3 regions of the Lysinibacillus sp. NPDC093688 genome follow, and region 2 is predicted to be linked to each of the others. Evidence: riboswitches for the same ligand, from Rfam matches in the RefSeq annotation. Region 2 holds a riboswitch; each other region holds the start of a gene.
The links. A riboswitch is a leader RNA that binds a small molecule or an ion and turns the genes downstream of it on or off. The one in region 2 is predicted to bind cobalamin.
Positions count from the first base shown of each region.

Region 1 (4,291 bases), on a different contig from region 2:
CTGGACAGAATGCTCAAAACGAGCCCCTGTTCACAACAAAAACGTACCGCAATTTGAACAGCTCGCATACGGCAGAGGATTTAGTAGCTGTAGCAAATGCCATTGCAAGTCTATCTTCACACGCACTAGACAGCATTGTAAAACAAGAAACGACAGATTTATCCTAAGGGGGGGAAAGGTATGACACAAGTTTTAGAGCTGCAATTTGAAACAGCAGCAGGGAAAACAGCATCATTTACGATAGATGCACCGAAGCCAAAGGTAACAGCGGAAGAAATTCAAAAGGTCATGCAAACGATCATCGCTAAAAACGTTTTTGATGGACAAGCTGGCGCTCTGGTTGGGATGAGTGGGGCTCGCATCGTTGATCGTCAAGTAACAGAATTTGATTTAGAGGTCGAATAACCAAGAAATGGTCTTTGCAGAGTACTGCAAGGACCATTTTCAGCAATATTAGACTTATTCATCTAGCAGCGGAGGAGGGACCAACATGGAACAATGGTTAAACATGATATCGGATATCGGTTTTCCTATCTTAGTGTCGTTTTATTTACTGCACCGAGTAGAAGTGAAATTAGATGCAATTCATGATGCACTTGTTTCCTTAAAGTGAAATCGATTTCACAAAGATGTACGAAAGCTGTCACTTGAGTGTCCTTGTCAATATTTACATCGTACGATAGGATGGGGATAGTGTAAGTAGGGAGCGTGTTAAAGATGAGAAATAAAATAATTGGACTTGTTCTACTTTTTGCATTTGCAGCTGTGCTTAGTGCGTGTGGAAATTCAAAATTTAAAGCAGATTATAGCTTGGAATTACCAGATTTTGAACATGTCAATCAACGTGGAGACAAAGTTTCTTTAGAGAGTTTAAAAGGAAAACCATGGATTGGTATGTATATTTTCACGAATTGTACTTCAATTTGTCCACCAATGTCTTTTAATATGACGCAAGTTCAAGAGAAGCTGAAGAAAAAAGGTGTGGAAGATTATAATATTGTTGCGTTTTCAGTTGATCCTGACGTTGATAAACCAGAAGTATTAGCTGATTATTTGAAAAAATATAATGTTCCAGATAAATCAAAATGGAATCTACTTACTGGTTATTCACAAAAATATATCGAGCAGTTCGCTGTAAAATCAACAAAAATAATCGTCAGAAATGATCCTAACAGCGACCAAGTCGTCCATGGAAATCAATTTTTCTTAGTCGATAAAAATGGTGTAATTGTAAAAATGTATTCAGGATATGCAGAGAATCCAGAGGATGTCCCTATTGACACGATTGCGTCAGATATAGAAACATATATTGATGAAAATTTATAATGGATAGAAGGAAACCGTCTCGATTAATGAAGAGACGGTTTTTTTTGTTGAAATATAATCTTTTATAATTGTAGCCTCGTTTATAGTGTAGAAGGAGGGAAAGATTTTGTCTGATACAGAATATTTAGAGCAACTAATGGAGCTACATACAGATCATTTATTTCGAATCGCGTACTACTAAATGGCACTTCGTATTCTGTTTATATTAAAATAGTAGAAAAGGGGATGGGGGGTTCAACAATGACGATAGCGCAAACGTATTTAAATGTTGTCCAAAAAAGATTTAAAAATGTCAAAGAGCTAGGCGATAAAACACTCGACCAACTGGAAGAGGACCAATTGCACTGGGCGTATAATGAAGATTCAAACAGTATCGCAGTGATTGTGAAGCATGTTAGTGGGAATATGATTTCACGCTGGACCGATTTTTTAACGACAGATGGTGAGAAGGCAACGAGAAATCGTGATGATGAATTTACGGATAGCCTTCAGACAAAAGAAGAGGTTATGGCAGTATGGGAAAAGGGCTGGCAAGTATTTTTAGATGCATTACAAAAATTAACGGAAGCTGATTTACAAGGGTTTGTAACGATAAGGGGAGAACAGCATTCCGTGATAGATGCGATTGAAAGACAAATGGCTCATTATTCACAACATGTCGGTCAAATCGTATACATCGCTAAGCAAGTAAAAGGTTCACAGTGGCAAACACTAAGTATTCCAAAGGGACAATCTCAGATTTTTACAGAATCAATGTTAAAAAAACATCAACAATAGAAGTGTAGCCATCTCACTAGTGTGTGGTGGCTTTTTTTTCTTTAGAAATCTCAAAACTTTATTATATTCAGAAAATAAAATTGACGTGTATCTTTGAAGCGTGTTATGTTTAATACTAATTTAATATGGTTCATTACAAGTTTGAGTGAAAAAATTTTTTCACTTAATTTAAAGGAAAATGGGTGTAAATCCCATGCTGTCCCGCAGCTGTAAATGAGGAGTTTTGTTTCAAATACCACTGAGTAAGTACTTGGGAAGGTGAAGCAAAATGAAGATTCATAAGCCAGAATGCCTGCTTGTAGTAAGATTCATTGTAGATCTACGAAAGATAGGGAGATGGATGGAAGGCTTTTAAAAATGAGTTTTTCTATCCTTATTCACGTGGAATAAGGATTTTTTTTATGCATTTTTTCTAATCTTAGTAATTTATATCAAAGTGAGGTGCAAATAAAGCGATACTTTAAGTTTCAAGTTAGAAGTTTGGTGGAGAAACATATATATTTCAATTTTCTAACACCCAAGAATAGACAGGAGCAATCATAATGATATTTTTTAAAAAATTATTACCTTTCATTCTAATACTGATGTTAACGATTTTAGCAGGCTGTTCAAGCTCGAGTGAAGGTAATGGAAGTAAAACTTCTAACAAAAATAATAACGAAGGAAAAATGATAACAGTTGGCTGGCCGCTAGATATAGGGCCTTTAAATCCTCATACCTATTTACCAAACCAAATGACTGCGCAAGCAATGGTATATGAATCATTGGTAGAATATAACGATGATGGGACAATATCGCCTAAATTAGCGGAGAGCTGGGAAATTTCTGACGATAAAACAGCTTACATATTTCATCTTAGACAAGATGTAAAATACTCTGATGGGACAGCCTTTAATGCAGATAATGTTATTCGTAATTTTAATGCAGTTTTAGCAGATCGTGATACACACTCCTGGATGGGGATGGTGAATCATATTGTAGAAGTTGTGAAAGAAGACGACTATACAATTCGTTTACAGTTAGATGCACCTTATTACCCCGTATTAAATGAATTGGCTTTTGTTCGACCATTTCGCTTTTTAGGGGATAATGGATTCCCTGAGGGAGATACAACTAATAAAGGTATTAAAGCTCCGATTGGAACTGGTCCATGGGTATTAACCGAATACAAAAAAGATCAATATGCACTTTTTAGCCGCAACGAACATTATTGGGGTGAAAAGCCACTGGTAGACAAAGTAAAAGTGAAAATTATTCCAGATTCAGAATCTATTTCACTGGCATTCGAAAATGAAGAATTAGACTTAATTTATGGTCGAGGCATTATTAGCTTAGATAACTACACTTTCTTAAAAGACAGCGGTCAATACAAAACGGCTGTATCTGAACCTTTATCTACACGTGCTTTACTTTTTAATACACAATCTGGTCCTTTAGCAGAATTAAAAGTACGTCAGGCTATTCAATACGCAGTTAACAAAAAACAAATGGTTGAAAGTATTACCCATGGTACAGAAAAAGTTGCCAATACACTGTTTTGGGATGCTATTCCATATGCCAATATTGAGTTAAAACCAATACTTTTTAATGCAGAAAAAGCCGAGCAATTATTAGATGAAGCAGGTTGGGCATTAAAAAATGGTGATAAAATCCGTTCCAAAAATGGGCAACCTCTTAAATTAGATTTAATCTATATTGCAACAGATGCTATCCAAAAACCAATGGCAGAAATAATGCAAGGGGAATTAGCAAAAATAGGCGTTCAATTAAACCTTGAAGGCGCTGATGTAATGGTAGGGCTCCAAAAATTAATGGATAATCAAGTAGATATTAATTTTTGGCGCACAAATGGCCCGCCAACAGACCCACACAGCTTTGCAAACGAATCAGCAACACCGAATGCAAATGGCGTTTATGAAGCGAAATTAGGCCTAGATAACGCAGCGCAAATTGATGGCAAAATACATCAATTATTAATTGGTACAGATGAAGCTGAACGTGTGCAATTGTATAAAGATATTTTAACAATGTTCCATGACCAAGCATTATTCTATCCAATTTCATATGAAACGAATAACGTTATTTACCATAAATATATGAAAGATTTTAATCCCCGTGCATCTGAATACGATATCCCTTATGCTCAAATGGATTTAAAGTAAGAGAATAAAAAGAGAGTGGGTCTACT
Region 1 is NZ_JBNNUX010000001.1:104,982-109,272, forward strand. Features, by position in the region: gene ACQKN2_RS00500 (DUF1659 domain-containing protein) at 1-167, shown strand, start outside; gene ACQKN2_RS00505 (DUF2922 domain-containing protein) at 181-405, shown strand; gene ACQKN2_RS00510 (YvrJ family protein) at 491-613, shown strand; gene ACQKN2_RS00515 (SCO family protein) at 718-1,326, shown strand; gene ACQKN2_RS00520 (DUF1572 family protein) at 1,567-2,103, shown strand; cobalamin riboswitch at 2,224-2,417, shown strand; gene nikA (nickel ABC transporter substrate-binding protein) at 2,646-4,265, shown strand.
Region 1: linked by a shared signal. The riboswitch ahead of nikA (nickel ABC transporter substrate-binding protein) and the one ahead of ACQKN2_RS22380 ((2Fe-2S) ferredoxin domain-containing protein) in region 2 are both predicted to bind cobalamin.

Region 2 (4,291 bases):
GCATGCGTTCCGTCTGCATACGCGTAAGATAAATGTGTTAATTCAAAGTATAAGTCTGTCATGAGAAAAAACCTCCATAAATGATGAGGAGTATAAAAATTGCAGCAATACCTAGCCAGTTTTTCGTGTTATAGCTAACCTTCTCCTGCCAATAGACCGTTTCGCCACCACGTGCTTCCATCGCATTGGTTAGCTCACGACTTCGTTGGAACATCTCGACAAATAAAGCAGCAATCAGCATTGAGACCGAGCGAAGCCACTGCATAGGGGAGCTGTATCCTAGACGTGCCTGCTGAGCAAGATGAATTTTTTGCATACTGTCTAAAAAGATAAAAATAAAACGATACGTTAGTTCTAGTAGCTCAACAAATAAAGTGGGCAGTCGCCATTGTCGCAAGACGTAACAAATAGATTGTACTGATGTCGTGAGAATTAAAAAATACAAACAGCTAATGCTGCCAAGGACGATGAAAAAAAGCTGTTGCGCTGTCAGTAAGCTCGCACTGCCAACAAATATTGTCCAATGATAAAGAGAAAATGACCAAATAGTTGGAGGTAGCGTGCTTGTTGCTGGCGCTATAGAAATTAAAATGGATGCTAGGCTCGATAATAAAAAAAATCCGGGTAGCAATAGTAATTTTGCGTAATATTTAGCAGGGATTTTTGCACCTGAAATGATAAAAGCACTCATCACAATAAATGTAATGAGTGAAATTCGTTCATCTCTCATGATAAGCGACAGTAGAAGCAGACCAAGGGATAGCGTCATTTTTTCTAGCGGATGAACAGACGCTAGTTTATTCATATAAGCATACTTATCAATAAGTAACATCTCTTAACCTTCTTTATGTTTACCACGCATTAAGCCGATGAAATAGCCGATAAATCCGGCTCCAATAGCAGCTTGTAGTGCGAATAATAAACTTTCTATTTCACCACTTGGTGGCTCCCATAAGCTTTCAAACCATGGCTCGTAGTTAGCATCTATTTCACCGATTGCTGCCTCCGCTTCACCATCAGCACCTTCAAAATCTGCGCCTTTTTGAATGAAGAGGGGAATGATTGCTAACAACACAACAATTGCTAAGAGCAATAAATTTTTTTTCATGTTAGTGAGCCTCCTTTGCTGAGAAAACACGTAAAGCTTTTAATTCACTCACATTGTATTTTTTCAAGAAGTTCATAACAATCACTGTTAAAATGCCTTCACTAACAGCAAGAGGAATTTGTGTTAATGCAAAAATACTAGAAAACTTTGTGAATGAAGCCATAAAGCCTCCGACCTCAGAAGGGAAGGCAAGAGCTAATTGTACAGAAGTGACAATATATGTACCTAAGTCACCAAGCATTGCTGCTAAAAAGACTGCTACTGAAAACGACAGTCCCATTTTTTGTGAGCCTTTAAATACATAGTAAGCGATAATAGGGCCCATAATGGCCATGGAAAAGGTGTTTGCCCCTAATGTTGTAAGCCCACCATGTGCTAAAAGTAAAGATTGGAATAATAATACGATTGTCCCGATAACACTCATCGCTAATGGTCCAAAAAGAACTGTCCCAAGTCCAACCCCTGTCGGATGCGAACAACTACCCGTTACAGAAGGGATTTTTAAGGCTGATAGCACAAAGGCAAAGGCACCCGATAGTCCTAATATCATTTTTGTTTCAGGATTTTCATCAATGGTTTTACGAATAGAACGTAATCCTAAAATAATAAAAGGAATTGATACGACCCACCAAAAAATCGCCCATTCGATTGGCAAAAAGCCCTCCATAATATGCATCGCAAATGCACGATCTGGCACGAATAAAAATGCCAATAAGAAATAACTAAGCTTCCAACCTGAGAATTTCAAAAATCTCTCCTCCTCACATTAAAATTTTTCGAATTAGTATGCGAAAAAAAACACTTTTCCGGTATTGGAAAAGTGCATAGCTAAAAAATGCAAATAAAATTCTAATCTGCTAAGCCGCACACCCATCCTCGTAGGTTGAAACGATCACATATTTTTCGGCAGGTCTCCTGGCTTTAGTTCAACGTTTTATAGGCCTTCCCATCCTTTGGACAGTGACATTATCTATAAAACTCCCTAGTACAGTGGCGGGACCGCGCCGGACTTGAACCGGCTTCCCTTTTAAGCGAAATGATGAACAATTCGCACCGAAAAAAGATGAAGTTGTGAGATTTCACGACAAAGTGTAACATGATTTTCCATATATATGCTATACTTTTTATGAAAAAATTTTTAATTGAGTGTTTATGTCGAAAATTTAGATAAATAGAATAGAAATGTCATATTTTTCTTTAAAAAATTAATGAAAATGTCACAAATTAAGAAAGAAATATTGAAATTTTAAAAAAATAAGCTATGATAGAAACAGTTTTTAATTTTATAAAAAAACGACAAATTCATATAAAACATCCATAAGTGCTTGAATATTTTCAAGATAATAGGGAAATCGGTGAGAGTCCGATACAGCCCCCGCTACTGTAATAGCTGATGAAATCGCGGATGCCACTAGTGAAAACTAGGAAGGCGCGAAAGTAAAAGGAAGCTTAAGTCAGGAAACCTGCTTATGTGATGATGCATGCAAACTTTTCGGAGGGAGAAGTTGAAGCGAAAGCGAGTACATATCTATATTCGTTTTTTTGGGCTTCTACAAACCTTTACTCTTCGTCTAGAGTAAAGGTTTTTCTTTTTCCTAAAAGCAAATGAAGGGAGAAAATTTATGACAACTTGGAATTTAGAGGGGATGAAAACACATCTTTTTATATGCAATGGTAGTAGCTGTATGAAAAAAGATGCTGAGGACATTACTCAGGCAATTCGTGATGAAATACAGTTACTGGCACTTGATAAGGAAATACATACGACAAGAACTCGCTGTAACGGCAGGTGTAAGGATGCTTGTGTTGTCATTGCTTATCCTCAGGGGAATTGGTACCGTGTTCCGACAACGGAGCATGGGAGAGCACTTGTACAAGATTTAAATCATGAATCGTTACTAAATGAACATGTCTTTACTTTACGTGAAGGTTCGTTACAACGTACAGCACAAACAACAGCCATTAAAGGTATTGAAAAGGTGAAAGAGGGGTAACAAAATGGCGCAAAAAGGGAAGATTTTCGTAGTTGGCTTTGGCCCTGGAGACTTTAAACATATTACGACTCGTGCTGTAGAGGCACTACAACAAAGTCATATGATCATTGGTTATAAAACCTATGTTGAGCTTATTCAGGATTTAGTTAGTGCAAAGTCGATTATTAGCACTGGTATGACAGAGGAAGTTTCACGTGCACAGGAAGCGGTACGTCAAGCAGAGGCAGGAAGTATCGTATCGGTTATTTCCAGCGGTGATGCCGGTGTTTATGGAATGGCCGGATTAGTGTATGAGGTATTAATAGAGCTTGGCTGGACAGAAGCCACTGGTATCGAGGTAGAAATTGTTCCAGGTATTTCTGCTATTAATTCGTGTGCAAGTTTACTAGGTGCTCCAATTATGCATGACGCCTGTACCATTAGTTTAAGTGACCATTTAACTCCTTGGAATTTAATTGAAAAGCGAGTAGAAGCCGCAGCAATGGCGGATTTTGTGATTGCGCTTTATAACCCAAAAAGTGGACGTCGTACGAGACAAATCGTAGAGGCACAACGAATATTATTAGAATATCGTTCGCCAGATACACCGGTTGGTCTTGTGAAAAGCGCGTATCGTGATCGTCAGGAAATTACGATGACGACTTTAGCAGAAATGCTCGAACATGATATCGGCATGTTAACAACCGTTATTATCGGGAATTCAACAACATTTTTCTACGACAATAAAATGATCACACCACGTGGTTATCAGCGCAAATATACACTTGGTGAAGAAAAACAGCCGTTACGACCACATCAACGACTGAAGGAAGAAAATGAACCATGGGCCATGAATCAGGAAACAGGGGCAGCGCGGAATGATTTTGCGACAGATCCCAATGCGAATCGTATAAAACCCAGTTTAGCTATAACACCAGAACCAAAGCTTAAAAAATCATCACTTGAATTGGCAACAGCAGCTCTGGCAATGGTGAAGGGAACGAGCGCTGTGAAGAGTTCACCTAAGCTTGTTCAACAAAAAATCGAATCCATTTTTGAATTAGCTGTTAGTCCAGGGGTAGCCAATAAGTTTTTTACTCCTCAACAAATGATGACATTAGCTGAGGTAGTTGGTGAGGAAGGAACGATGGAGTATACACCTGACCATCAAATTCATTTGAAAATTCCAACGGCTGAGCCTGAGGTAATT
Region 2 is NZ_JBNNUX010000045.1:15,541-19,831, reverse strand. Features, by position in the region: gene ACQKN2_RS22400 (energy-coupling factor ABC transporter ATP-binding protein) at 1-62, opposite strand, end outside; gene cbiQ (cobalt ECF transporter T component CbiQ) at 59-832, opposite strand; gene ACQKN2_RS22390 (energy-coupling factor ABC transporter substrate-binding protein) at 836-1,108, opposite strand; gene ACQKN2_RS22385 (energy-coupling factor ABC transporter permease) at 1,110-1,856, opposite strand; cobalamin riboswitch at 1,997-2,181, opposite strand; cobalamin riboswitch at 2,411-2,594, shown strand; gene ACQKN2_RS22380 ((2Fe-2S) ferredoxin domain-containing protein) at 2,731-3,102, shown strand; gene cobJ (precorrin-3B C(17)-methyltransferase) at 3,107-4,291, shown strand, end outside.

Region 3 (4,291 bases), on a different contig from region 2:
CATATAATTTTTCAAAACCTTCACCTCACAAAAAGCTAATTAAATGACAGAATAATTAGTCGCTTTATAGAATTATAACATATTTACAAATATTGGGATGAGAAAAGTGGGAAGTAACTTTATGTTTATACAATAAGCTGCTTTGAGTTGATTATTAGATGGTAAATGTATAACAGAAGAGATTGATTATACAATTACCGATACGATAAGGTCTAAACCGTTTTACATACATTATAACCGATCTGTTAAAGTCTGGGTTATTTTAGAATTTATGTTAATATATTTATAGAACCTCGCTAAAAATTTGAATGCCGTTTTGTGATGAGTAAAGAAGGGTGGGAAACTAAATGGGGATAAATTTTAATAGCTTTCTTAGAGAAGAATTGTCAGTAATTGATATTCAGGTAGCTAAGGAACATGGTGAGATCACATCAAAAGAATTAACTATGTATTATTTACACAGAATTGCTAAGTATGATCAAGATGGTCAGAGAATTAATTCTATGCTTGAAATTAATCCTGAAGCGATATTTATTGCTGAAGCATTAGATGAGGAAAGAGTGACAAAAGGGGTTAGAGGACCTCTACACGGAATTCCGGTTGTTTTAAAAGACAATATCGAAACGAAAGATTTTATGCATACTAGTGCAGGCGTAATAGCGTTAGAAAACTATTTAGCTGAGCAGGATGCATATCTAGTAAAAAAACTCCGTGAAGCGGGGGCTGTTATTTTAGGGAAAGCAAATATGACTGAATTAGCGAACGGTATGTCGAGTACGATGTGGGCGGGGTATAGTTCTCGAGGTGGGCAAACACTTAATCCTTATGGAGATCCAGAACTTTATGTTGGAGGATCCAGCTCGGGGTCGGCGGTAGCAGTGGCATCGAATTTTGCTGTTCTATCAATTGGAACGGAGACAGATGCCTCGATTTTAAGTCCTGCTATTACAAATTCAGTAGTCGGCATAAAACCGACTGTTGGGCTCATTAGTCGACAGGGCATTATTCCGTTTACATACTCTCAAGACACAGCAGGGCCAATGGCAAGAACGGTTACAGATGCAGCTATTTTATTGGGCGTATTAACGGATGTAGATCAAGACGACGTTGCTACATATAAAAGCGAAGGAAGGATACATCAAGATTACTCAATCTTTTTAGAAGCTACAGGATTAAAGGGTGCTAGAATCGGTGTTTATACGAATGCCTCCAAAACTTATTATGAGTCAGAGGAATATGACGAAACCCTTTTTAATAAGGCAATTCAGGTTTTAAGAGAGCAAGGAGCCATTATTTTTGAAGACATCGATATTCCTTCTTTCCATAGGGACTGGAAATGGGCAGTACCGCAATATGAATTTAAGCATAGTTTAAATAATTTCCTTGTAAATCTACCTTCTCACATTCCTGTACATTCTATTTCTGAGTTAATTCAATTTAATAAACTATCGGAAGAAAAGTCGTTAAAATATGGGCAGGATAAATTGGAATCGAGAGAGAAATTACCGAACACGTTAAGAGATTCTGAATACTTAAATGCCAAATTAGAGGATTTGTATTTTTCTCAAGAACAAGGAATCGATTATACATTAAAAAAATATGACTTAGATGCGATTATGTTTCCATCATATATAGGCTCGACAATTAGCGCGAAAGCTGGATATCCGTCTATTGCCGTCCCAGCAGGGTATATGAAAAATGGCAGACCGTTTGGCATAACTTTCGCAGGGACTGCATTTAGTGAAGATGTTTTAATAAAACTTGCATTTTCATATGAACAAGCAAGTAATTTACGAAAAGCTCCTGAGTTGTCATAAGATCCCAGACTCAATTGACTTTGAAAATACAGTACTTTACAATTAATAGTAAGGGAATTGGTATTTTCCAGTTTCTTAACAACTGAATAGCGTGGAGTAATAGGTGTAAATTGCGTGCAATTTACTTAAAAGGGAAGTTGGTGCAAATCCAACACTGTCCCGCAACTGTAAATGTGAGCGACTTTTCATATACCACTGTTTAACGACGGGAAGGGGAAAGGTAGCGATGATCATGAGTCAGGATACCTGCCTATTATGAGTACACACCATAACCCTACGAGGAATAGGAGGTGGCATGTTGACAAAACAGAATGCTCTGTTCGTCACTGTACGTCAAACGCCCAAAATAAAAGAAGGTAATCGCTTTCAAGGCAGTTCTTTTATTCTTGGGTATAATTTGACATTATGTGATGAATGAAAAAGATAGAATGAAGGATTTCCTCTAATTGTAGGAGATCCTTTTTTTATGCGAAAGAAGACTTCCGTTTTGGAAAATATGTACGAAAAGAGGATGGAATTATGACGAATATTCATGAATGTACAGCACAGGAATCGCAATATGTAGAAATGAAAATTTGTAAGCAGCCACGCACTGAGGTTGCCAAGAAAGCTACCACAAGAATGGTTGTAGAATCACTTGTCGATCAATTAATAGCTAGCAATCTTATTAGTAATGAACGATTGTTTGATAAAATTTTATATAACAAAGATATTATTTGGATTCAAAATGAAAGTTTTAATGGCCACCTTTTTGCAAAGGCGACTATTACAGATCAACTAAAAACAAAAACAAATGATTTTATGATGTATATGCCGACAAATCCAATTGTGTACGAGGTGAATGGAGAGCAGTATCATTTAATTACACGCATTGATTCGACTCGTGCAAAACCAAATATAGAGCGACTTTCCCATGCTCCTAAGCCAATACTAAGTGCTGCTCGGGTGAATGATTTATTGTGCTCGATAGTGATGCGTTTTTATGAAGTATATTTAGACGATTTATCACGAGTAGCTCATAAAAATAAACAACTGATTAATTTTGTAGAGCGAGAGTATCATCAATTTTTAAAAGCGGTGAAGGAACTAAATGATTATCATTTAAACTGGCACCCACGTGGTAACGGTCATGAACTATTGCTCGAACTGATTGATAATTTACAACTTTTGAAAAGTAGACCTGGCAAGGTTTTAATGGATTTCTCTCATTCCCATAGCTACGTTGTTGTGGAACCTTCATACCGCATTTTCAAACAGGCACGGAAAATGATACAAGCTTTGTGAATTAAATATGCGCGGAGTGAAGATGAATACCCGCGATAGCAGGGGAAATATCCGCGGAAGGCAGGCAAATACCCGCGATAGCAGAGGAAATACCCGCGGAATGAAAGCAAATACCCGCGGAAGGCAAGAATACCCGCGGAAGGAAAGCAAATACCCGCGCGAGGCAAAGATACCCGCGGAAGAAAGGTAAATACCCACGATAGCAGAGGAAATACCCACGGAATGAAAGCAATACCCGCGCGAGGCAAGAATACCCGCGGAAGGCAGGCAAATACCCGCGATAGCAGAGGAAATACCCGCGGAAGGAAAGCAAATACCCGCGCGAGACAAGAATACCCGCGGAAGAAAGGCAAATACCCGCGATAGCAGAGGAAATACCCGCGGAAGGAAAGCAAATACCCGCGGAAGGCAAGAATACCCGCGGAAGAAAGGTAAATACCCGCGCGAGACAAGATAATACCCACGAAACATGAAAAACAGGACATTGATCTAACAAATCATGTCCTGTTTTTAAAAATTTAGTCAATACAATGCATCGCTGCTTGTGCCTCGTGCCATGGAACGGAGTAGCCCTTGCCTTTTGCGCAAAAAATACTAGAGGATGAATATTCAGGATCGGCGTTCTTATCGTAGCCAATTTGCTCAATAATGTCTTCTGTATTGTGACACGCATCGTAGCCATCAAATTGTAGTGAGAGTACGCCCTTTCCATTGGTGTAGGCGGCAAAGGTTGTACTGTAGTTCATAAATGTTGAGACAGGGGCGCGACCGGTTACAATCGCATCATGTTCAGTTATGATGGGCGCGTCAAATGTACCGGCAGCTTGCTGAATGTCGGTCATCATGCGACCTATAAAATCACTAGAGGCCTTAAGCTTAAAGCGGTAATATGGCTCTAGTAATACATTTTCTGCTTGTTCCAGCCCTTGCCGCAATGCACGGAATGTTGCTTCACGGAAGTCGCCCCCTTCAGTATGTTTAATATGTGCGCGACCCGTTAAGAGCGTGAAGCGAATATCTGTCACGGGGAAACCGGTTAACAGCCCATGATGATCGCGCTCGAATAAATGTTTTTCAATGAGTCGTTGATGTCCAACTGATAAATCATCCGCGTGGCATGCGTTGACAAATGTATTGCCGGTACCGCGTGTATTTGGCTCCATCAATAAATGGACTTCTGCGTAATGTTT
Region 3 is NZ_JBNNUX010000009.1:92,941-97,231, reverse strand. Features, by position in the region: gene ACQKN2_RS09830 (hypothetical protein) at 1-24, opposite strand, end outside; gene ACQKN2_RS09825 (amidase family protein) at 348-1,817, shown strand; cobalamin riboswitch at 1,902-2,085, shown strand; gene ACQKN2_RS09820 (hypothetical protein) at 2,337-3,101, shown strand; gene ACQKN2_RS09815 (GTP-binding protein) at 3,620-4,291, opposite strand, start outside.
Region 3: linked by a shared signal. The riboswitch ahead of ACQKN2_RS09820 (hypothetical protein) and the one ahead of ACQKN2_RS22380 ((2Fe-2S) ferredoxin domain-containing protein) in region 2 are both predicted to bind cobalamin.